Regions from separate parts of the Paenibacillus sp. TAF43_2 genome, predicted to be linked through region 2. Evidence: riboswitches for the same ligand, from Rfam matches in the RefSeq annotation. Region 2 holds a riboswitch; each other region holds the start of a gene.
What was found. A riboswitch is a leader RNA that binds a small molecule or an ion and turns the genes downstream of it on or off. The one in region 2 is predicted to bind cyclic di-GMP.
Positions count from the first base shown of each region.

Region 1: another riboswitch for cyclic di-GMP. It lies ahead of AB4Z17_RS23010 (anti-repressor SinI family protein); the one in region 2 lies ahead of AB4Z17_RS19895 (EAL domain-containing protein).
Region 3: another riboswitch for cyclic di-GMP. It lies ahead of AB4Z17_RS01495 (pyridoxal phosphate-dependent decarboxylase family protein); the one in region 2 lies ahead of AB4Z17_RS19895 (EAL domain-containing protein).

Region 1 is NZ_JBFRDK010000126.1:180-8,149, reverse strand. Features, by position in the region: gene AB4Z17_RS23035 (glycoside hydrolase family 88 protein) at 1-267, shown strand, start outside; gene AB4Z17_RS23030 (lipopolysaccharide biosynthesis protein) at 377-1,957, shown strand; gene AB4Z17_RS23025 (right-handed parallel beta-helix repeat-containing protein) at 2,008-4,314, shown strand; gene AB4Z17_RS23020 (beta-1,6-N-acetylglucosaminyltransferase) at 4,418-5,320, shown strand; gene galE (UDP-glucose 4-epimerase GalE) at 5,392-6,438, shown strand; cyclic di-GMP riboswitch class II at 6,637-6,718, shown strand; gene AB4Z17_RS23010 (anti-repressor SinI family protein) at 6,737-6,898, shown strand; gene AB4Z17_RS23005 (helix-turn-helix domain-containing protein) at 6,913-7,245, opposite strand; partial or broken gene AB4Z17_RS23000 (asparagine synthetase B) at 7,576-7,970, shown strand, end outside.
Region 2 is NZ_JBFRDK010000096.1:8,804-16,773, reverse strand. Features, by position in the region: gene AB4Z17_RS19905 (methyltransferase domain-containing protein) at 1-677, shown strand, start outside; gene AB4Z17_RS19900 (metallophosphoesterase) at 683-3,268, shown strand; cyclic di-GMP riboswitch class I at 3,385-3,470, shown strand; gene AB4Z17_RS19895 (EAL domain-containing protein) at 3,555-6,467, shown strand; gene speD (adenosylmethionine decarboxylase) at 6,602-7,411, shown strand; gene AB4Z17_RS19885 (SDR family oxidoreductase) at 7,419-7,970, shown strand, end outside.
Region 3 is NZ_JBFRDK010000003.1:69,696-77,665, forward strand. Features, by position in the region: gene AB4Z17_RS01485 (GDSL-type esterase/lipase family protein) at 1-28, shown strand, start outside; gene AB4Z17_RS01490 (methyl-accepting chemotaxis protein) at 137-1,861, opposite strand; gene AB4Z17_RS01495 (pyridoxal phosphate-dependent decarboxylase family protein) at 1,842-3,530, opposite strand; cyclic di-GMP riboswitch class I at 3,625-3,710, opposite strand; gene AB4Z17_RS01500 (DUF423 domain-containing protein) at 3,945-4,307, opposite strand; gene AB4Z17_RS01505 (MFS transporter) at 4,503-5,783, shown strand; gene AB4Z17_RS01510 (ABC transporter substrate-binding protein) at 5,903-7,489, opposite strand; gene AB4Z17_RS01515 (carbohydrate ABC transporter permease) at 7,537-7,970, opposite strand, start outside.

The DNA of each region.
Region 1 (7,970 bases), on a different contig from region 2:
CGGGCAGATTCTTCTGCAACTGCTACTTTAGGGTGGTTCTTGCTGCAAGCCTCTCAAATTGAGGAAATAGCGGATGAATGTATGGAAGGTACAGAGCGAGCCATTCAATATTTAATGAAGGTTACTCGAAGAAATGGAGCTGTAGATTTCTCACAAGGTGATACAAAGGATATTGGTGTTTATTCTATGCTGTTTAATGTTCTCCCGTTTACACAAGGGTTTTGTATACGAATTATAAACCATTATAAACATTCGAGGGTTGCATAAAAAGGATGAAAAATGGAAATTAGCAAACCAGAAACAAATCAGCCGTGTATAAAGATATTTAGTATCAAGATTTGTTGTTACAATGGGCTTCGTCAGATAGGAGATTCAAATGAGAATAAAAAGTTCACTCCTTAATATTTCGGCTGGGCTAGGCAATCAAATTATTATAACGGCATTAAGTTTTATTTCGCGTACCGTCTTCATTAACAGCTTAGGAATTGAATACTTGGGGATAAATGGATTGTTTACAAGTATTCTCTCCATGCTTACATTAGCTGAAGCGGGTATTGGCTCAAGCATCATCTATAATTTATACAAGCCAGTAGCTGATAACGATCGACCAAAAATTTTAGCTTTAATGCAATTGTATAAGAAAGCCTATCAGATCATTGCAGGCGTAGTTCTGGTGCTGGGTCTGGGACTTATGCCATTTCTTGATCTATTTATTAAGGAAACAAGCGTTGAAAATATTAGCTTTATTTATGTGCTCTTTCTTATTAATACAGCAGCACCATATTTGTTTGTATACAAGAATTCTTTTTTAAATGTTAATCAGAAAAACTATATTGTAACGATCGTTTTCTCGATTTCTGCCATTATTTCTACGTGCATGAAAATTGCAATCCTCTATTTCACAGAAAACTACATACTCTACTTAACAGTCGAGAGTATCCTGTCCATAATTACCTCTATTATAGTAGCCTATATTGTCGATAAAATGTATCCATTCCTTAGAGAAAAGATAAAGAGAAAACTAGATCCAGAAACGAAAGCTAGCTTCATAAAAAATATGAAAGCTATCATTCTTCAAAATGTCGGGAATTACTTTATTTTTGGCGTAGATAGCATTCTTATTTCTTCATTTGTAAGTATTGCTGCCGTTGGTCTCTATTCCAATTATAAAATGTTGATTGATATATGCCGGACATTTTTGAATCAGGTTTTTACGAATACCTATCATAGTTTAGGCAATTTAGTGGCGAAAGAAAGTGCTGAGGCTATTTATCGTATTTTCAAAGTCACTTATCTACTTAATTTCTGGTTATATTCATTGTTATCAATCATGCTTTATCTGATGGTTGAGCCATTCATCGATATTTGGATAGGCACTGAGTTTAAGATGACGAATATTGTACTTCTTGTACTTGTCATCGCATTTTATGAGAGAGGAATGCGAAATTCACTAAGTGCAGTAAAAATAACTGCAGGCATATTTCATGAGGATCGGTTTTCCCCAATGTTTCAAGCCGTGATTAACTTAGGTGTTTCTCTAATTTTTGTAAAATTATGGGGTATCGCAGGTATTTTTGCAGGATCCGTAATAAGTGCATTAATGATCCCTTTTTGGTATACGCCTTGGTTAGTTTATAAGAAGGTTTTCCATCAGCCTGTTGGCCTCTATTATCGCAGTTATGTGTACTATACAATTATTGGTGCTGTTACATGTCTAATTGCTACTAGAGTTATTAAACTAATACCTTCAAATACACTATTAGAGCTAATTTTTCAGAGCGTCCTTTGCTTTATTCTAGTTAATATTATTTACGTTGCACTCTTTTATAGAACGGCGGAATTTAAATATTTATTCGTTGTTGCTCGTTCATTGCTGCTTAAGCTGCCGAAAGTAAGCACAATTTATCATAAGACAATTAAACGCAAACGTCATATGGAAGTTGGCGGAACTAAGTAACCTTTCTCTGACAAGCTACATATGTTAAGAGTAAAACGGAGGTGAAAGTTATGCAGCAATATGGGTCATACCGAATTGAACTTGATCGTTTTAATATAAGCAATGACAGATCGAATGCTGCCGCAACAACAAGTGGGATAAATGAAGCTATTGCATGGGCAAAGTCTGAGGGCTATCAACATATTATTCTGCCCAGTGGAACTTATTGCGTAAGAATGGATCCTAGTTCCTTAGTTGCTATTAAACTACTAAGCGGTATTCATCTAGAGTTGGAACTAGGCTGCTCCATTGAAATGGAAACAAATTCATCACCGAGTTATTCAATCGTTGAAATGAGAAAAATTACTCATGCCAAGTTATCCGGCGGGAAATTAACGGGTGACAAGAAAACGCATGTGTACGAGATTTATGTTAACTTCACTAGAGGTGGAGTTAACGCTGACGGAACACTAAACGATAATCCGAATTGGATTAGAAGTGAAGTGCTCGATCGATACGCGAATCCAGGACTGCTTACAAATTTTAGACTATGGAACATGACAGGCGTTAATACAACGAACTATTCATTTTATCAATATAAAGATACTGTATCTAAGGCTACATTTGTTGGATCTCGAACAAACGGTGCTTTTGCTCCAGCTAATCCAACCGGAAGAGGTTGGCTGTTAAATGAGGATAAAGACGTAAGTAAGAACAACAAAATGATATTTGCCATCTCATTGCCTTCTCCTATGACTGATAGTCAGATTAGTGCGCTTCGAGGAAAGGTTGATAATGCAGCTTATACCCACGAAAGTGGTTTTGGTATTGGAATTTTTGGTTCCAATCATATTGAAATAAGTGATATTGAGATCTCTGATTGCACAGGTGACGGGATTCTTACCGGCTGGGAACAATATTATGATGATCCTTCTTTATATACGCAGGAACAGATGGGGAACCAAATACTCATTCATGACACTAATATTCATCATTGCCGCAGACAAGGTATTTCATTATGCGGTTCAAATGATGTGCATGTATACCGCAATCATATTCATCATATTGGGTATGACGATGATGGGGTAACATCAAATTTCCGAACTGGAACGCCTCCAATGTTTGGCATTGATGTTGAGTCCCTTGTAAGCCAAAGTAACATACCAGTTAAGTCTGCGACTAATCCGTCAGGATTTGAATTGAATTATAGAATTTATATTACAGACAATTATATCTACAGCAACGCAAGAGGACATTTTGTTAATGTTGATGGTACTGAGATTAACTTGGTTGGAAATAACTTTGAAGGCAAAAATGTTGGTGGAGTAAGCTCATATTCAAATTACCCATTAGTAGCATATATAAACAACTCATTTACGGATTGTGATTTAATTGTGCAAGGTGATAATTTTGTGAATGATGCAGTATTTCTGAGAGGGAATTTAAAGCTTAATGATGTAAGAGGGGCAGTCGTACAAAATTGTGTCATTAAAGATGGAATGGTTAGTGGCTCCAGTGTTTATGGCTATTTTGGGACACCTGCAGTTAATGTGACTACAGGAACTTTTACGTATAGCACTCCACATGGCATGGGCAACGGTGCACAAATATCATTTGAACAATGGGTAGGCAAGGTTCCGACAGGAATTAGCATTGATAAATTATATTACACAGTAAATATCTCTTCCGTAGCATTTCAGGTATCTGAAACGAAGGGAGGTCCACCAGTTGTTATTAAAGACGCTGGACAGCCTGGGTTTAACATTAGCAGATTCAATTACGGAAGATGTTATTTGTCCAACATCACAATAGAACGAGATTGGCGCAACGACAATGCTTTAGCACGAAACTTCAATATTTTAGCAGCTGGTGCTGTCATTAGAAATGTTACGGTAAAGAATTACGATGTATTAATAAACGTTCCTCAAGATTATGTAGGACGCCCAAACATGATTAACGGCATGACGGTTATCGAAGGTTCTGCAAAATTTGAGGCATCTCATATTAGCAATAGTGAATTTATAAGAGCTAAAAGTACGGTTATGGGGGCAAGTGACGTTCAGCTTGGTTCGACCGATGCAAAGTTCACTCGGCAAGTTACGCTGAGATCATCGTTGCTACAAAATTCTGGTATCGCGGTGGATGGCAATTCAATCGTTTCAGGCACCACCTTTATAAATTCAGCTATTGGCAAGTCGGACAATGCGAACAAAGCTGTATTTTCACAATCTTATCTTGAAAACACGAAAGTAAATTTAAATTGGATTCGGCAAAATCAATCTGTAACTATCGCTAAATCTACATTTAGCGGTGTAACCGTAACAGGAACCGCCCCATATGTCCGATTGATTGACAACACTGATCTTAGCAGCAGCTAGCCTTTAACTCTAAAAAAAGAATAGATCCCTGTCACTTACAAGTTGAGGCAGGGACTATTTTAAAATATAATGTTCGTTATTAAGAATTAAGGAGAGTGAACTAATGAAGTCAGCTTTACCCTCAACTGCCTACATATTGCAAATTCATAAAAACCCAGCCCAAGTAAATACGTTTATTAGCCAATTGACTGCAACCGATACGGCAGATGTATATGTTCATATTGATAAAAAAAATTATGATGAGGTATCACCTAAAATTAATAGATCCCCACGCATTAACGTGTTGGAGGAAAGCTGTAATGTGAAATGGGGAGATATTAGCCAAGTGGATGCAACGATCATGCTGCTAAGGAAGGTATTAACCTCAAAAGTAGAGTATGACTTTGTATGCTTAAGGAGCGGTCAGGATTTACTCGTTAAAAATGGTCTTAAAGTTCATTTAATGGAAAATCCCAATAAAATATTTATGTCTGCGAAATTTATTCATGATCGTGATATTTCTGCTGCACATGTAAATATGAAATGGTTTGATTCAGCAAGAAGACAATACAATACATTCCACCCGCTTAGAGTTTTCAGAAGCATAATGCTGAAAATGTATAAGAAAGGTTTAGTTCTTTTCCCTAACCGTCAGTTAATGCCTAACAATTATTTGTTGTATCATGGCTCCTCGTGGTTCTGCATGCCAATTGAAGTTGCAAGATTTATCATAGATTTTCTTGACCAAAACAAATGGTATTATCAATATTTCAAATATGCTCTGTGCCCAGATGAATGGTTTTTTCAAACCTTAGTTATGAACTCGAAATATGCGGATCAGGTCACTAATGATAATTTAACTTATTTAAAATGGGGAGAAAAATATAACAATAGTAATCACCCCATAAATCTAAGCTTTAAAGATATTGATTCTATTGAAAAATCGAATAAATACTTTGCGAGAAAATTCGATGAAAGAGAAGATGCAGCAATGATAAATTATTACAGCGAAAAGGTATGCATGTGAGCTTAGCATCGGAGAGGTGTTTTTTTGATTTAGTTGTTCTTTATTAAGAATTATTGAGAGGGGTAAATAAAATGGCAATTTTAGTAACAGGCGGAGCGGGGTACATAGGCAGTCATACTTGCATTGAGCTTCTTGAAGCGGGATATGAATTAGTGGTTGTTGATAATTTGTCTAATAGCAGCTATATCGCTTTAGAAAGAGTGAAAGAGATTACAAATAAAACCTTTACCTTTTATCAAATGGATCTTATGGATCAAAAGGGACTCGAGCATGTATTTTCGAATCATGCTATTGATGCTGTTATTCACTTCGCTGGGTTAAAGGCTGTCGGAGAGTCTGTTCAAATGCCTTTATCTTATTATCATACCAATATAACGAGCACTTTAATTCTTTGTGGAGTCATGAGGAAATTTGGTGTTCATAAATTAGTGTTTAGTTCCTCGGCTACTGTTTATGGACGGCCCGAACAAGTTCCGATTATTGAGGATTCACCGCTCTCAGCAACAAATCCATATGGTCGGACTAAGCTCATGCTAGAACAAATTTTACTGGATCTAGCTAGTTCAGATAACAGCTGGGGAATAACGATCCTGAGGTATTTCAACCCTATTGGCGCCCATAAAAGTGGTCGAATTGGAGAAAATCCAAATGGCGTGCCAAACAACTTAATGCCTTACATATCGCAGGTAGCTGTTGGCAAGCTTAAACAGTTGCATGTATTTGGAAATGATTATCCAACTGTGGATGGCACTGGAGTGAGAGACTACATTCATGTAGTAGATCTAGCAAAGGGGCATGTAAAGGCACTGGAAAAGATGAGTAGAAAATCAAATGTGAATATATATAATCTTGGCACTGGGAATGGCTACAGTGTGTTAGAGATGATTGCAGCCTTCGAGAAGGTAACTGGTCAAAGCATTCCATACGAGGTCGTTAGCCGCAGACCTGGCGATATTGCTGTTTGTTATGCAGATACGCTGAAGGCAAATGAAGAATTGAATTGGTTTGCAACAAAAGGAATAGAAGAAATGTGCAGCGATACGTGGAGATGGCAATTTTCAAATCCGAATGGTTATGAAGAAGATGCACTGTTGAAATCTGAACTTGCAGCAAAATAATATACCGGATAGCTCTGTTAATAAAGCAACATTTTAGAGCTCCTAATTTGATCTAGCGGGCTCTATCTCCTTCCCCTGCTCCCTTTAACAATCATTAAATAAATTCGACAAAAAATGTAATTATCTTTCATTTTTGTGAGACAGGAAGCGACAGCATACGCAATTAGAGTGATTTATAATACATCTATAAACGAATGACAAGCATAGGGAGACGTTGAAATGCGTTTAGTATCTGGGCACCTTAAACGCATGGAGTCAGTGGTGCAACCGTCCCAAATTGAATGGGGGACATGGGAAAATGGTACTTACAAAATCAGAGGATAATCAGGATTTAGATATGGAATGGGTAGCATTAATCATGAATGCACGTTCTTTGGGGTTTAGCAAGGAAGATGTTAGAAAGGTATTACTATGTCTTGAAGAAAGCAAGAAAGATGATATACAAGAAACAGCCGTATAAAAGAAAATAAAGCGCTACTCTCGCTTTATTTTCCATTTATTGAATTCTAAAAATTCTTTAAACTGATCTTTGCTTACGCCAGAAGCCATTGCTTCTCGAACTAGATCGGCCCACTCGGTGTCTAGATTGCTTGTTTTACGATCATTGTTTTCATCGCTATTTAAAAATTCTTCAACCGTTACGTTTAATACTGCGCCTACCTTTTCGAGAAATTGAATCGAAGGATTTTGCTGGAGCCCTCGTTCAATAGAGCTTAAGTAAGATTTTGCGACGCCTGCCCGTTGCGACAACTCCGTTAGGGATAGGCCTTTTCTCTTGCGCAGCATCTGAATACGTTCTCCGATCATAGCAAACTCCCCCGTTATCTCTTCGTTGTAGACTAACACTATTATAACGAATAATTCTTAATTGCGAAAGCTTGTAAGTTTTAACGAATAAAAAATAAAATGACGTCTAAATTAGAAAAAAATAAGGTTAAACCCATTTCGAAATGTTGTTCTTATAAAAGAACGATGTTTCGTTTTATTTTGTGATATTTTGGTGAAAAAACGATTGACAACGTCTGTTTTCAAGTGTATTATTCAAATATGTTCTTTATTAAGAACTAAAAGACATTCAATGATGCTCGCATCTCGTTCGATTGAAGAACACGCTGGCTATCTAAATCGGAGGCACGAATGAGCGCAATAGCAGTCGTTTATGAAGTTGATCAGACAGCCCATGTGTTAGATCAGGGGAATAGACTGATGCAGCAATTATCACGGTTTCCTTGCAATACAGCTCAAGCATGGAATAAGAACAATGTGTTTGTTGGATGCCATAATCAATGGATTACACCAGAGTCTGTCGGGGAATGCAATCCCTATTATGATTCGGAAAGACGCTTAGTCATAAGTGCCGATGCAATTATTGATAACCGCATTGAGCTGTTTGAAGCATTAAATGTAGAGCTTGACCGTAGAGTGCAAATCACTGATGCCGAACTGATTTTACTCTCCTATGCGAAATGGGGGGTTGAGTCACCCAAGCATCTGATCGGTGATTTTGCTTTTATGATATGGGATGAGAGAGA
Region 2 (7,970 bases):
TACGAAGCTTGTTTGCCCGCAATTTTCTAGCTTCAAGAGACCGGTTCAAGAAATATAAAGAAGAGCTGGAGAAAACAGATCGTTATGCGGTTCAACTCTCCTTCGGCGGGACGGCTCAGCAGCGGAGAAGCTATATCGGAAGCGTGCTTCCGTTCAATAAGGCCATTCTCGACGTTGGCTGTGGAGAAGGTTTCTATGCGATTCCATTTGCGTCCAAAATTGAAGACAGCTACTACGCGGTTGATATCCATGAGCCGCTGCTAGAGGTGGTAGAGCGGAAGGCGAAAGCAAAGGAACTGGACAACATCGCTACCTTTCCTTCCATTGAACACTTTCTAGAGGCTTATAACGGCGAGCAGGTGGATGTCATTTTGACCGAGGTTATTGAGCATATGAGTCTAAATGAGGCAGCTGTTCTAATACAGCAAATATGCGAACATGTTGATTTTGATTATTTTGTGCTGACAACACCTAATGCAGAGTTTAATGCTTATTATGAGCTGGAAGACTTCCGGCATGATGACCATAAATGGGAGCTTGGGCGAGCGGAATTTCAAGAGTGGCTGCTCGAAACGATTAAAGATCAATCCGTGGAAAGCCAATTTGTCGCAATCGGCGACGGAGTGAACGGTATACAAACGACGCAGGGTGCGATTTTGCGGAAGAGGAGAGAGTAGCGTCAATGGAAATGAGAACGAGAGTCCATACGATTTTTATGTTGATTGGCACGACGGAATGCGGGAAAACAACCTTTGCAAACGAAGTGCTGATGCCGCAGCTGCGATTTAGGGATGACAGCAAGGGCATGAATGCGAACGTGCAATATATTTCATCCGATAGCATTAGACAAGAGCTTCTAGGCTCTGATTATGATAAATATGATCAAATCATGCTTGAAGCGAGCGATCAGGCTTTCCGCCTTTTGTTCGAGAAGCTGCGGCTGGTCACTACTTTCCCCATTAATGCGGAATTTGTTGTCGTGGATACAACAGGGTTGTCGGAGGATTTCCGGGCGAGAGTGAGGGAGGTTGCAAAGGAAAACAACTACAACCTTGAAGTCGTGCTGTTTGATTACAAGAAGCGGGATGATTATTATTCATCGGAGCGTTCGAAGAAGCTGATAACGAGCCACATTAATCGTTTGCGCAAGGATGTGCTTGGTTCGCTCTCGAGGGAGAAATACAGCAAAGTTCACAAGGTGCGGGCTAAAGATTTTTATTCCCCTATGGATAAGGTTGCGAATCCGGATTATAAGATTATAATCGAGGATGCTGCTGAGTATTTGGACGTTTTTTTACCGCTGGACCAGAAGACGATTATCGTCGGTGACGTTCACGAATGTGTGGATGAGCTGAAGGCTTTGCTCGTTAGCCATGGGTTTCAACTAGAGGGCAATGTACTGGTTGAGACTGGGAAGGTCAGCGGTACAAAAGTATTGCTCGTTGGAGATTGGATCGATAAGGGAAGCCGCACAAAGGAAATCATTGATTTCCTATATACGAATCAGGATAAGTTTTTGTTTGTGCTTGGCAATCATGAAAACTTCGTCCATAAATATATGCGTGGTGAAATCAAAGGTGTGGAAGAGGAGCTGCTGCATGCCTACTTCGATTCCACTGAGGTGCTGAGAGGCGATGCTGAGCTGCTCCAGAAGTTTAATCATCTCGTATCGCTGTCGAAGCCTCACTACAGAATGGTAGGAAAAGCAGGACCATCCTATTATGTAACTCACGCGCCATGCGAGAACAAATATATTGGCAAGCTGGATGTGAATTCGATCCGTCATCAGCGCAATTTCAGGCTTGACCGATCGGCGCCGATTGAAGCACAGCTTGCGTTTCTGAAGCGGGATGCAGCAGGAAACCAGCCGTATCACGTTTTTGGGCATGTGGCTGCTAAACAAGCATTTCGGATCAGAAATAAAATCCATTTGGATTCAGGCGCAGTTCACGGCAATCTGCTAACCTCGGTTTCTCTGTCGGTGAAGCCGACTTTCAAATCACAGAAATCGTCAATAGCCGGCATGGAAGGGGAGCTTCCTGCACTCTTCAAAGAGGAACGCAAAGTATCGCTGCAAGAGCTGGATGACGATGAAGCCCGCAGATTGCAGTATTGTTCGCGCAATAAAATTAACTTTATCTCAGGAACCATGTCTCCTGCAGATAAGGATGAAGCGGCGGGTGAGCTGGAATCGCTGAGGAAAGGGCTGAACTATTTTGTGGAGCGCGGTGTTAAAGAGGTCGTGCTGCAGCCCAAATACATGGGATCACGCTGCAATGTTTATCTGCATGCAGATATCGAGCAATCTTTTGCAGTGAGCCGCAATGGGTACAAAATAAATAAGGTTGACCTAACCGCTGTTTATGAGCGACTTCTGCAAAGATTCGGAAGCTACATGAAGGAAAACGATATATCGATGCTCCTGCTCGATGGCGAGCTTTTGCCATGGGAGGCGCTGGGGGAAGGTCTCATCGAAAAGCAGTTTAAGCCAATTGAGAAGGGGCTTGAGACAGAGCTRGCTTTTCTGAAGGCGAATGGATTCGAGGAAGCGTTCGGAAAGCTTGCGCATGATTTCAAGGAAAGCGGTTTTGAAAAGGATCAGTTTCACCTTAGCAAAGGGGCTATTAATGAGAAGTATGGCCTAGCCGTCTATCAAAATTTTAAGCATGTTCATTCTATTCTTGAGAAAAACAAGCCAATTGACGAGCATGTCAAAGCATATGAAACGTATAAGAGGCAGCTGGAGCTGTATGCCGAGGCAGGGGAACTTGAATACAAGCCATTTTCGCTGCTCAAAATCGCATACGTAGACGGAAGCGAGCAGCTGCCAGGGTGGAAAACCTCTGAGATGTATCGATTCCTATCTGACGATCCATTCATCACGCTTGTGCTGTCTGATGCGGAGAGCTATGAGCTTGCAGAAAAATATTTCTACACGCTTACGGTAGACAATCATATGGAAGGTGTCGTGATTAAGCCCGAGCTGCCTCAGCCGTACACGGTTCCCTATATGAAAGTGCGCAATAAGGAATACATGTCTATTATTTACGGTTATGATTATAGATTTCCGCACAAGTACAATAAGCTCATCAAGCAAAAAAATATTACGCAAAAGCTTCGTACATCATTTAACGAGTACCGGCTAGGACAGCATATGCTGGCGATTCCTTTTGCTGAAATTGCCCCAGAAAACGATGGATATCAAGCGGCTGTTGCGAATCTTTTGTTTGAGGTTGCCAAAGAGAAGGAAATCGATCCTAGATTGTAAAACATCAATATACCAAACCTCCCAAAATGGGAGGTTTTTCTACATCATTCGACCTATTATGAAATTGGTTATGGTATATATCGGAATAATATGGAATACTGGTATATGTAAAAAGTCCTAGTAAAAAGCAAAGTTGTCGAAAGACAATGACGCAAAGCCAACAGGCCTAAAGGAAATTTCCAAAGGTGGCTGGGTTGCCAAAAGGATGAGTGATAACATACCTATATCCTCTCCTTAAAAACTTCAGGTTACCGCCTACGTTATGAATAAGAGGGGATATTTAGCAATGAAACAAATGATTAAACGTTTTAATGGAAATGTTAATGTTGGTAGTTTTAATATTGTTCAAAAGTTAGCGAATTTAGGCTACTGGGAGTTTGACCATATTCGCAGAGAAGCATCCTGGTCGAATCAAATGTTCGAAATATATGGTATGAAATCTGATTTCTCGATGACGATTGAACAATTTTTTGAGTTTGTACATCCCGAAGATCGTGAGCGCGTTAATGAGCAGTTCCACCTTGCAATTGAATCAAAAAAGGAAAGCGTTTCCGAGTACAGAATCGTTCGTCAAGGCGGTGAAGTTAGATATGTGGTGGAAAACATTACGTTCATACGGAATGCCGAAAACGAGATATTGTTGACGATAGGCATGATTCAGGATGTAACGGAAAATAAAAAAATACAGCATCGCCTCACACTAGAAGAGCAGCTTTATAAATCGATATTTGAAAACAACCCTGACGCGGTCTTTTCTTTAGACGCACAAGGGCGTTTTTTGTCATGCAATTCTGTGCTTGAGCAAGTTTTTGGATATACGAAAGAGGAAATTATAAATGATAGTTTTCATAAATTTGTAGATGACGCAGCACTGGATAAAACGATTCAATATTTTGAGCAAACGGTCAAGACGCTGAATCCTCAAAACTATGATACGACAGGCATTACGAGAACAGGGCAAACGGTCGAATTTAATGTGACCAATATTCCAATCATTATTAATAAAAAGCTTATCGGCGTCTACGGCATTGCCAAGGATATTACGCAGCAAAAAATGATTGAGCAATCATTGACTGAGACCGAATTAAAATACCGCAGTATTGTTGAGCAATCCATTGTCGGTATTTTTGTCGCGCAAAAAAACAACTTCGTTTATTCAAACGACCAGCTCAATAAAATGTTTGGTTATGACTCCTTGATCGGTATGGATATTATACAGACGATCCATCCTTTAGACCGTGAAGCCGTCGTTAATCAGCTAACGAAGTTACAGGAGGGGCAGTCTTTATCTAATTTCTGCCACAGAGCCATTAAGCAAGATGGGACGATTATTCATTGCGAAGTGCACTATAATCAAGTGTCAAATATGGGTGAGCAGGCGATCGTTGGCGTAGTCCTTGATGTTACGGATCGGAGCAAGGCTGAGGAATTAAATCAATATTTGGCTTACCACGATTATTTAACGGAGATGCCAAATCGCAGAATGTTTGAAGACCAGCTAGATAAGCAGCTAAGGGTAAGCGAGTATTTTAAGCAGAGGCTGGCGATCATGCTGATTGACGTGGATCGTTTCAAATATGTAAATGATACGCTTGGGCATCCGATTGGGGATGAGCTGCTGAAACAAATCGCCTTTCGATTGATGAGCAATTTACGTGATGGCCAAACCGTATTCCGACTTGGCGGAGACGAATTTGCAATTATTATAGCTGATGTAAAGCAGCAAAACGAAATCAAGGATATGGCAGCTACTATTATTAAGCTTATCAATGAGCAATTTTTGATAGAAGGATATGAGCTGAATGTAACCGCAAGTATTGGAATCAGTCAATCGCCTGGCGATGGGAGCTCGGTGGAGCAGTTGATGAAAAATGCGAATGCGGCTCTTTATCATGCGAAGTCCAGAGGCAGCAACCAATCACAGTGCTATTCCTCTTCTTTAAATGTGCAATCATTCAAATTGTTTTCACTCAGCAATGATTTGCGTAAAGCGCAGGAAAGAGGAGAGCTGTTCCTTCATTATATGCCTCGAGTACATTCGCAAACGATGGAAATTGTTGGCGTCGAGGCGCTGCTGCGCTGGAATCATCCAGATTGGGGATTGGTTGCTCCGTCTGAATTCATACCGATCGCAGAGGAAACGGGGCTTATTGTATCGATAGGAGAATGGGTGCTTCGCGAAGCCTGTTTGCAGCATAAACGGTGGCAGAGCTTAGGACTGCCTTCGGTCACGCTGTCGGTTAACTTTTCGGTGCAGCAGCTTCTTCAGCAAAATATATTGCATAGAATCGATCAGATTATCGAGGAGACAGGAATTTCCCAAGATCGATTGGAAATTGAAATAACGGAAAGCTCCTTTATTAGCAATGAGAATGCGGTGACGGAATTGCTGCTGGAGCTGAAGAAAAGAAAAATCAAAGTATCGCTTGATGATTTTGGAACCGGCTATTCCTCTCTTTATTTATTGAAGCGATTGGCACTCGATACGATCAAAATTGATCGGTCATTTATCGAGGAGTTGATGACGGATCGTAGAAATAAGAGCATTATTGAATGCATTATTCAATTGGCTGGCGAACTTGGCATGCAGGTGGTGGCTGAAGGCGTTGAAACGAAGGAGCAATACAACTATTTACGCGAGCAGCGATGCGATGAAATCCAAGGCTATTATTTCAGCCGTCCTGTAGAGCCGGACAGCATCGTGCAGCTTTTGAGCCGAAGATCTTGTAAAGAGCCTGCTTTATTTATGCCTAGTAAAGAGGTGCTCGTTAATCGGAGAAAAAGCTTTCGAATAGATTTGAAGTATTGTCTATTGGCAGAGATGACCATTACGATGTTTAAAGGAAGCAGTGTGAAGCTTGGGAGTACAGAGGTGTTTGTTCGTAACATCGGACCAGGCGGGCTCCGGTTTATAGTCGGTGTGAAGCTGCCCGTTAACAGCGATATTCTCTTGATGTTCAAGACGAAAATTCTTAATCAAATGTATGTGCTATTCGGATTTATCGTCTGGTACAATGAACTGGGCAAAGACATTTATGAATATGGTGTGCAATTTCAATTAAAAGAAAAGCAGCAGGATGAGCTCGTCAATACGCTTAATTTCCTAGCCATTAAGCAGCGTGATGGCATGCTTCCTCAAACACAGGTGTATGTTGGAGATCCGATACTCCGAATTAAGGAATTGAAAAAACATAATTAAATAATGAGATGAAAAAGCATTTTACATTCGGTAAAACCGAGGCGTGAAATGTTTTTTTTGTGCAGCATAAAAGTTTTGCCGCATTGGTCTTTGGGTAAAAGGAAATAGTAGTTATTGAAAAGGAGGATGCGCGCTTGAAACTTACACCGGAACAAAGAATTCAGCTGCATGGCTTTAATAATTTAACGAAGTCACTCAGCTTCAATATGTATGATGTGTGTTATACGAGAACGAAAGAAGAGCGTAAAGCATATATCGCCTATATAGACGAACAATATAATTCGGATAGGCTGACGAATATTTTGGAAACGGTATCGGATATTATTGGAGCGCATGTGCTTAATATTGCAAAGCAGGATTATGAACCGCAGGGCGCCAGCGTTACTTTGCTCGTATCGGAAGGGCCGGTAATTGGCGGACCCAATGAGTCGTTTGAAGAATCGCCGGGTCCCTTGCCTGATTCCGTAGTGATGCATTTGGATAAAAGCCATATAACGGTTCATACATATCCGGAGTATCATCCGAACGAAGGGATAAGTACGTTCCGCGCAGACATTGATGTATCGACCTGCGGCGAGATTTCACCGCTAAAAGCGCTGAACTATCTGATCCATTCATTTGATACCGATATTATGACGCTGGATTACCGTGTGAGAGGTTTCACTCGCGACATTAATGGTTATAAGCTTTTTATTGATCATGATATTAACTCGATTCAGAACTACATACCGAAGAAGGAATCTCTTTTGTATGACATGATCGACGTTAATATTTATCAAGAAAATGTGTTTCATACCAAATGCAAGCTGAAGCAATTTGATTTGAACAACTATTTGTTCGGCTATACGAAGGATTCGTTGTCAACCATAGAGCAAGAGGAAATTACGAGAAGATTAAAGACCGAGATGGATGAAATCTTTTATGGAAAAAATATAAGGAGCTGATTTTCTCATGTCTAATTCACCAACACAAAAAAATATTAACCCGCCGCAGCACCAAAACCGTCAACCGGGCATTGAATCCGAGATGAAGCCGCTGCCTATTTTTGAATCGGATTCATATAAAGCAGCAGGCAAGCTGAAAGGGAAGACAGCTATTATTACGGGCGGAGATAGCGGCATTGGCCGCGCGGTAGCTGTTGCTTTTGCCAAAGAGGGCGCGGATTTAGCGATCGTATATTTGAATGAGCATGGCGATGCAGAGAAGACGAAGGAAGTTGTAGAGAAAGCTGGCGTGAAATGCTTGCTTATAGCTGGCGACGTCGGCGAAGAGGAGTTTTGCAAAAGTGTCATCGAGCAGACGATTAAGGAGTACGGCAAGCTGGATGTTTTGGTGAATAACGCGGCAGAGCAGCATGTGCAGCAGAAGCTTGAGGATATTACATCGGATCAGCTGGTGGCTACGTTCCGAACGAATGTGTTCAGCATGTTCTATTTGACGATCGTCGCTTTGCCTCACTTGAAGGCATCCAGCTCCATCATCAATACAGCATCTATAACGGCA
Region 3 (7,970 bases), on a different contig from region 2:
AATTCCCTATCTTGCTTCTCGCAATTAGTCATCATGCATCACTCACAAAGGTTAATGATGGCTGCCACCGGTATAATGAAAGCGGGCTGGAGATAAATGATCCCCAACCCGCTTCCTGTATACCGTTATTTCTATTTTATAATTTGTACTGTTTAACCGATTCATTTAGATCAACAGAAAGAGTCGAAAGTTGAACAATAACTGCTGATATTTCCTGCATAGAAGCGCTTTGCTGCTGCGCAGCCGCAGCAACCTCTTCCGTCCCTGCAGCCTGTTCTTGTGTAATTCCAGAGATTTGCTGCATAGAATCTGTTATTTTCATAAAGGATTCATCGACCTTGTCTAAAGCACTGAACATATGGCTTGTATGCTCGGTAAACTCTGAAACCCCTCCATAAATTCCTTTGAAGTTATCATAAGTTCCTTGAATCCACGAATGCCCTTGTTCAACAGCCTTGCTGCCTTCCTCAATACATTTCATTACTAATAAACTATTTGTTTGAGTACTGGAAACAAGCTCTGCTACAGAAAGCGCCGCTTCAGCAGATTGTGCTGCAAGTTTCTTCACCTCACCGGCTACAACAGCAAAACCTCTGCCAACCTCTCCTGCACGAGCCGCTTCTATGGAAGCATTTAAAGCTAACAAATTCGTTTGATTGGATATTTCTGAAATAATAGTAATGATTTCATTTATTTCATTGGATCGTTGTCCTAATGTTATAGCAGCCTCTTGGGATTGCTGCATAGCTTGTTTGATGACAGTCATTTGTTCGAGAGTACGTCCTACTAAATCCTGTCCTTGCTCGGATTGGATATGAACGTCTGTAGCAATGACCTGAATCTCCTTCATACCGCTTGAGACATCTTTAATCTCGACATCGATATGATTAATATTTGTATGGCTGTGAGTGACGCTTTGCACAATTTCGTTAATGCCTTCTGTCATTCGGTTCGTTGATTCCGCAACTTGCTGCGCGCTGTTCGTTGATTCATTTACTGACTGTTTTAGGTGCTGGCTTGTATCGGATATAAGATTAGATGAAGCAATGACTTGTTGAATTAGTTGACTAAGACTATTAATCATTAAGCTAAATGATATCGATAATTTCCCGATTTCATCCTTGCTATTAATAGCAAATGTCGTTTTCATATCGCCCGCAGCAATTTTGTTGGCTGCTACCATTAATTTGCGGAGCGGATTCGTAATAACTTTACTTATAACAATTGCAATTAAACTACCCACCACAAGTACGATGAGAGAAATAATAATCGTTGTTAAATTAGAGCTTGATGTTGTTTTTGGGACAACTGAAGCATCTAAATCTATCCCAAGAATACCATAGGCTTGACCAGACTCATCTGAGAGTGGGACAAATATAGATTTATGCGTTCCATACTCATCTTTGTAAATAGGGCTGATTACAGTTTTTTTTGAATCGATGGCTTGTTTCATTTCATCTGTAAATGGGTAAGGAGTGTTAAAATCATCTGGTACTCCTGATAGTACAAGAATTCGCTCGTTATTCTGACTATTTGATAATATAAAAATATTTTCTAAGCTATGTACGTCTTGTAATTTTTCGAGTTCTTTCTTAATAATTGCATAGTTAGGATCGTCTGTCGTTTGCAATTGCTTTTCTGAACCAGGGATTGCAGATAATGTATTGCTTGCAATTTGTATATCGGTTATAAGACGTTTATCGAATTGTTCCAATAGTTTCTCAGATAAATTCTGCTGGGTCATATAGCTGGATACTGCAAAGGCTGCACAGGTTATCACTTGCAATAAGAGAATACTGAGAGCGATTTTCACAGAGAGATGTTCTTTGTACCAATTAAAACTAAGTATAGATTTCTTCATGAGTATACTCCTTTTTACTAATTCGCATATATTCCACATAGGTTTCATTGATTTTTGCTTTTAGATAAGCGACGATTTTATCAACATCGGTTACTTGTGTATGCGGCGAAATAACAAATAATTTACTCGCATACAATGCTATTCTTTTGTTATCCAAGGTTGGGACATAAAGATGTTTTTTGGTATCGCCAAAGAACATTTCTCCGCGGTCTCTTCCAAGAATCTCAAACAATAGCTCATTTAATTTATTAATCTCTTCTACTTCAGCATAGCTCATGGAGCCGGCATATTCTTTTTCATAACCATTTTGTTTATCCTCATAAAGTCTAAAGAGTGTAACAATACCAGGGTTTAGATGATTTACAATAACGGCTTCAGGTATTTCTCTTTGCAAGGTCTTTCTGAATGTGACATTCACCTCAACAAATTGGGCAAGCAGCTTTTGATAGCCTTCTATTCCAAACGCTAATAGCGCGCTATAAATACTGATGGAACTTCCCATTCTTGAGCATTCAAGAGTATAGCTGGTGTGATATTGTCCATATCCACGGTGTCCAACATAAGGAGTCTCATCTGGGTCCAAATCAAGAAGCTTTAAATCAGCAGCATTTTTTGCTAAAAATAAGCTCGTTGAATAAGGCGTCTGTCCCAGCTTTTGAAAATCGAAACAAAGCGAGTCTGCTTTCATGAGATGCTGCATTCTCTCTTGAATCAACTTTAGAGCAACAAGCGTATCACTCTCAATGCTTAAAGGGTTTCCTTCAAAATCGTAATCATTATAAAATGCAAAAAAGCCACCTAAAGCTGAGTCGGCATGAATATGCGGTCTTTGAATGTTATGCTTCTGCGAGAGCAGCTCTGTCATTTTATAAATGTCATCTATGTTATCAATACCCATTGCATCAGTCGTACCCGTAGTAGCAACGACGTATATTGGGATGCCTCCGTGCATAATGACGTTTTCCATCTTTTCTTTCAAATCATTTACATCCATTGATGAATCTTCGTTTGTTCTAATCTTAATTAAATGTTTGCTCCCTAGACCTGTAGCCTCAACTGATTTATAAAGGCTGTAATGGGCCGCCTCCGAACAAAAGGCATATAAATTTTGTGGAACCCCGTTTTGAGCTGCAGTCGGACAGGCTTTATTTATTGCCAGCCTTAAACCAGTGAATATAGCTCCTTGGCCGCCCCATGTCGTATATCCGCCGCTTTCAGAAGGATTATAGCCCACGAGATCTGACATCATCGCCACGACTTTAACTTCAGCTTCCGCAGCCGCCGGACCATACACATCCCATAAATTATTGCCATTAACCATAAATGCTGCAATCATGCCAAGTACACCTGGAATACTAGCCATAGGCAAAATATTTGTTAAAAAGTATTTTGTATGATAAGGATGAGCATGAAGCAATTTTAAGAGTTCTTTATTGACTTCTTCTAATGGATTTCCCATTGCGGGAATTCTGCTTGCCTCCGCTAGTTCTTTATAGAAATGAGGACCACGTTCTTTTTCTCCTTTAAGAAATACCGATTCCGGATCCTTTAATTCATCAACACCACTTACAATCTGTTCAATTAAATCTAACATGTAATTTCGTTGCGTTATGTTGCCGTCTTCACTTGGAAATAAACTTTTAATATTAGGCTGGTCTTTCCTATTCATGCTGTACCACTCTCCACCATTCATTTTTCTCTCTATTTTTTACAATCAAAAAGGCATACCTAAAAATAACCATAGGTATACCTTCTGCATATTAATTCGCAACTGGCTGACATTTCTTTGAAAGAAGTAGTCCCTATAGCTTTGCGTCACCACCTTTCGATGGTTTTGCCAATATTTAATTTGGACAAATTTGCAAACTTATTAGCAAACATTTACATCTATCGAAATCATTTTACTATTTTATTTTTCGGAGATCAATATAATTTTTGGTTAATTATGTCTTAAACTAATAGAGTTGCATCTATATTTTCAAAATCTTCATACTTTTCCATCACTATTTCATGTAAACATAAATAAATTCTTTACAATGGTCATAGAAGATAGATATTAAATATTAAAAGCTCAACAATTTCCCTAAAGAACACCTACAGCGACAAGCACCCAACCAATCATAAAAGAAAGCCCGCCTAGCGGTGTAATTGGACCAAGAAACCGAGCTTTAGCAACACTAAGTACATATAGGCTTCCCGAGAACAATATAATTCCCGCTACCAAAAACCAACCGCCCGTAATGATCATTTGAGCACCCGGATACTGACCCGCGAGCAGTCCAATCAGAATTAAACCTAATGCATGTGCGATGTGATACTGTACGCCGACCTCATAAACCTTCAGCTTGTCCGGTGTGATCTTGCTTTTCAGTGCATGTGCGCCGAAAGCTCCAATTGCGACCGCGAGCACCATGAGAATACATCCGAGCATAATAAATGTTTGCATATCAACATCTCTCCTCATTTTATGAATTTGCAAGTTAAGCATATCATGATTGAAAGGAGCAGGGAATTACTAGCAATACTCCAATACCATATATAAAATTACAATTTCAATTTTTTTCTCTACATAATAATTTCCGATTGATTTACTGTTGCCAGAGGAGTAATGTAGTTTGGTATAGCATCAGGAGGCATCTACGTGAAATTCATTCAATCTACCGCCACAGAGTGGCAGGGCTGGTCCCGCAATATTCGTTTATTTTTTCTAGCAAACATGTTATATCAAATCGGTACGGGCATGTTCTCGGTACTCTACAATTTGTACATTCACGAGCTCGGTTACCCCGATGCCATGAGCGGAAAAATTGTCAGTATGCAATCACTCGCAACCGCGTTATGTTTCATTCCCATTGGCTTATTCGGCGATCGCGCCAGCCGCAAGCGCTTGCTCGTCATTGGCGCTCTTTGCAGCGGTGTGGTACTCGCTGGACGCTCATTATTTGAAACAGAAAGCAGCTTACTTACAATGGCCGTTCTGACCGGCTTATTTGCTGCCATCTTTCAGGTGCTTGCCATTCCCTTTCTTGCCACAAACGTAGCTAAAGCAGATCGACTGCGCATTTTCAGTATTTTTTCAGCATTTGTTCTCGCTTCTCAGGTCGGCGGCAGCCTTGGCGGAGGCGTCATTGCAGATATTATGCAGGCGGCAGGACTAAGTAAGCTGCTCTCTTTCAAAATCGTTTTACTTGCAGGCAGTATAGCGACAATTGCAGCATTTCTACCTTTGCAAGCCATTAGGGAATCTGCGCGCAGCCAGAAGGAAAGTGTTGAAGCAACTAACGAGCAGCCTGCTTCGAACCAAACAGCTCACCCTAATAAAGAAATGTCATTTATTATTAAGTTCGCCTCCATACAGCTTTTGATTGGTATCGGATCGGGCCTTGTTGTTCCTTATTTGAATTTGTATTTCACCAATCGGTTCTCGATATCGCTTAGTGCGATGAGCTTATTGCTTTCATTAGGTCAAGTCATGACCATCATCTCTATGCTCATTGGCCCGTCGCTTGCCAATCGAGTTGGACAAGTGAAAGCGATTGTTATTTTCCAAACCTTATCGCTGCCATTCCTGCTATTAACGGGTTTTACAAACCTGTTGCTCGTCGCTTCTATAAGCTTTCTATTCAGACAAGCGCTTATGAATGCGGCCAATCCGCTGCAATCGGCTATTTTGATCGACCGGGTTTCTGCAAAAAAGCAAAGCCTAGCCAACTCCTGTATGCAGACCGCTTTTATGCTTGGATGGGCTACGATGGGACCCATTCATTCTCATCTCATTGCTACTTATGGCTACTACTGGGGATACGCCATCACGTTCAGCATAACTGGAGCACTGTATGTCACGGCATCTATGCTATTTTTTATGTTGTTTCGCGAGAAAAAAACGGCTGCCGCAGCAAAAACGCCTTCAGCGTCTATTTGACGCAACAGCAGCTTTGACCGTTAGATATGAGTAGCTTATAAGATGAAAGCTTATAAAATCTTATATTTTAAACAGAAAATCAGCCCTCAGATACAATCTGGGGGCTGATTTTTTTTCAATTATTTCCGCGCTGCAAGGAATGCATCGACTTGGCTTTGTACCTCTGCAATGATCTTATCGATTCCGGCGGCCTTGATTTTTTTCTGCAAATCTTCCAAGCCTTTATCTACATCTTTAATCGCACCGTATTCGAGTGGAATCGCATAACGGAGCATGACGTTGCTCACATTAGCCACTTCTGTTTTCACTTTGCTGTTGTCGAACACAAAGGTTTCAAGCGGGTAGTGATATACCGTTGCTTCCCATGCTTTGCTCATGGCAGATGCCTCTTCTGGGAATGCCGCATCCGTACGATTGAGCGGAGAGTTAAAGCTCCAGTTGGAGAAGCCCGTATAATTGGCAGTCTTGTCTGTCGACTTAAGTTTATCGTCGCCATCAGCTACATAGTTCACGCCATCAATACCGTACATCATGAGATTATGAAGTTCTTTATCATTTTGCATCAAGTTAATGAACATCAGTGCACGTTCTGGATTTTTCGAAGTCGCATGAACCGATGTTCCATTTTGCGTAGCAACGGCTTGAGACTTTTTCTTAGCAGGCGTAATATCGGCAAGCGCAGCTTTATATGGAGAGTTTTCTCTTTCCATCGCTGCCTTCAAGGAACCGAGCGTACCCATATTATGAGTAATCGATGCCGTTTTGCCTTCTTTAAAATCCTGCTGGTGATCATTTTTGTTGTTCAATACGTTTTTTGACCATGCATTATGATCTGCAAGATCCTTATAGTAGTAGAGCAGCTGCTTGAACTCTTCTGTTTCATACACATTGAAGATTTTGCCCGTCTCATCTGTCAGCTTAAACCCGATCGGAAGATCGAAATCAAGCATATTCCACTCACTTTGCTGCTTAAGTAAAATACGATCTAAATTGTGGAGCTTCCAATCACCTGTTTCTGGCGTAAAGGGTACAATACCCTTCTCATTTTCAGAAACCGCCTTTAAGTAATTCGCGTAAGCTTCAGGACTGTCGATCGCAGGAAGATTATATTTCACACGCAAATCTTCGCGGTACAAGATGAGCTTCTCAACGGACTCCCCGCTGTTCTGAGGAACCATGTATAGCTTGCTGTCTACCTTTGCTTGATCCCAGCTGGATTTCGGCATGATTTCCCAAGTTTCCGGCATGTATTTAGAGAGCATATCTTCCGTTAGCTCTAAAAATCCGCCCTTCAACGCCTGATCATTATATCCAGCCCAGTTCGCGGAATAAATTAAGTCAAATTCTTCGTTGGCTGCTAGTTTTAGTGGATACTTTTGAGCCCAATCGGACCAATCTAGAAATTCGCCCTCAACTGTCGCATTAATTTTTTCCTTCAGCTTCTTATTAATTCCAGCAAACACCGTATCATAATCTACCGGCTTCGGACCTACAAAAATCATTTTAAGCTTAACTTCCTTGGAAGTATCGATCCCCTCTTCTGCAGCGGCAGGCTGCTCAGTAGCAGGCTGTTCCGTAGCGGTCTCGGTTCCTTCATTCGCTGGTTTCGGAGATGTTACTTCTTTGTTGCTGTTGCCTGAGCATGCACTTAAAATGAAAACGAATGTTAGTACAAATGCCAGCCAAAGCGATTTTTTCTTAAACATGCTGGAGACCCCCAATTCATATATTGATAAACCAGGATTGCCTGGAACTATCCTTTTACAGCGCCAATCGTTAATCCTCTAACAAAATATTTTTGAACGAATGGATAAGCGATGAGAATGGGTCCGCTTGCTACGATTGTCATCGCCATCTTTAAACCCTCTGTCGGAAGGCTTGTCGTAACAACCGCGCCTGATCCCATCATTGCCTTACGCATGCCGTCCATATTGCCTAACATTTTGTACAAATAGTACTGAAGCGGCATTAATTTCTCATTCGAAATAAATAACAGTGCATTATACCAATCATTCCAGTATCCGAGTGCCAAGAACAAACCTATTGTAGCCAAAGCTGGCTTGGACAGTGGAAGAATAAGACGCATAAAGATTAGAAAATCGCCTGCGCCATCTATTTTTGCTGATTCCGTAATCGCTTCCGGTATACCGCTCATGAATGACTTCATCACGATAATGTAGAAAACAT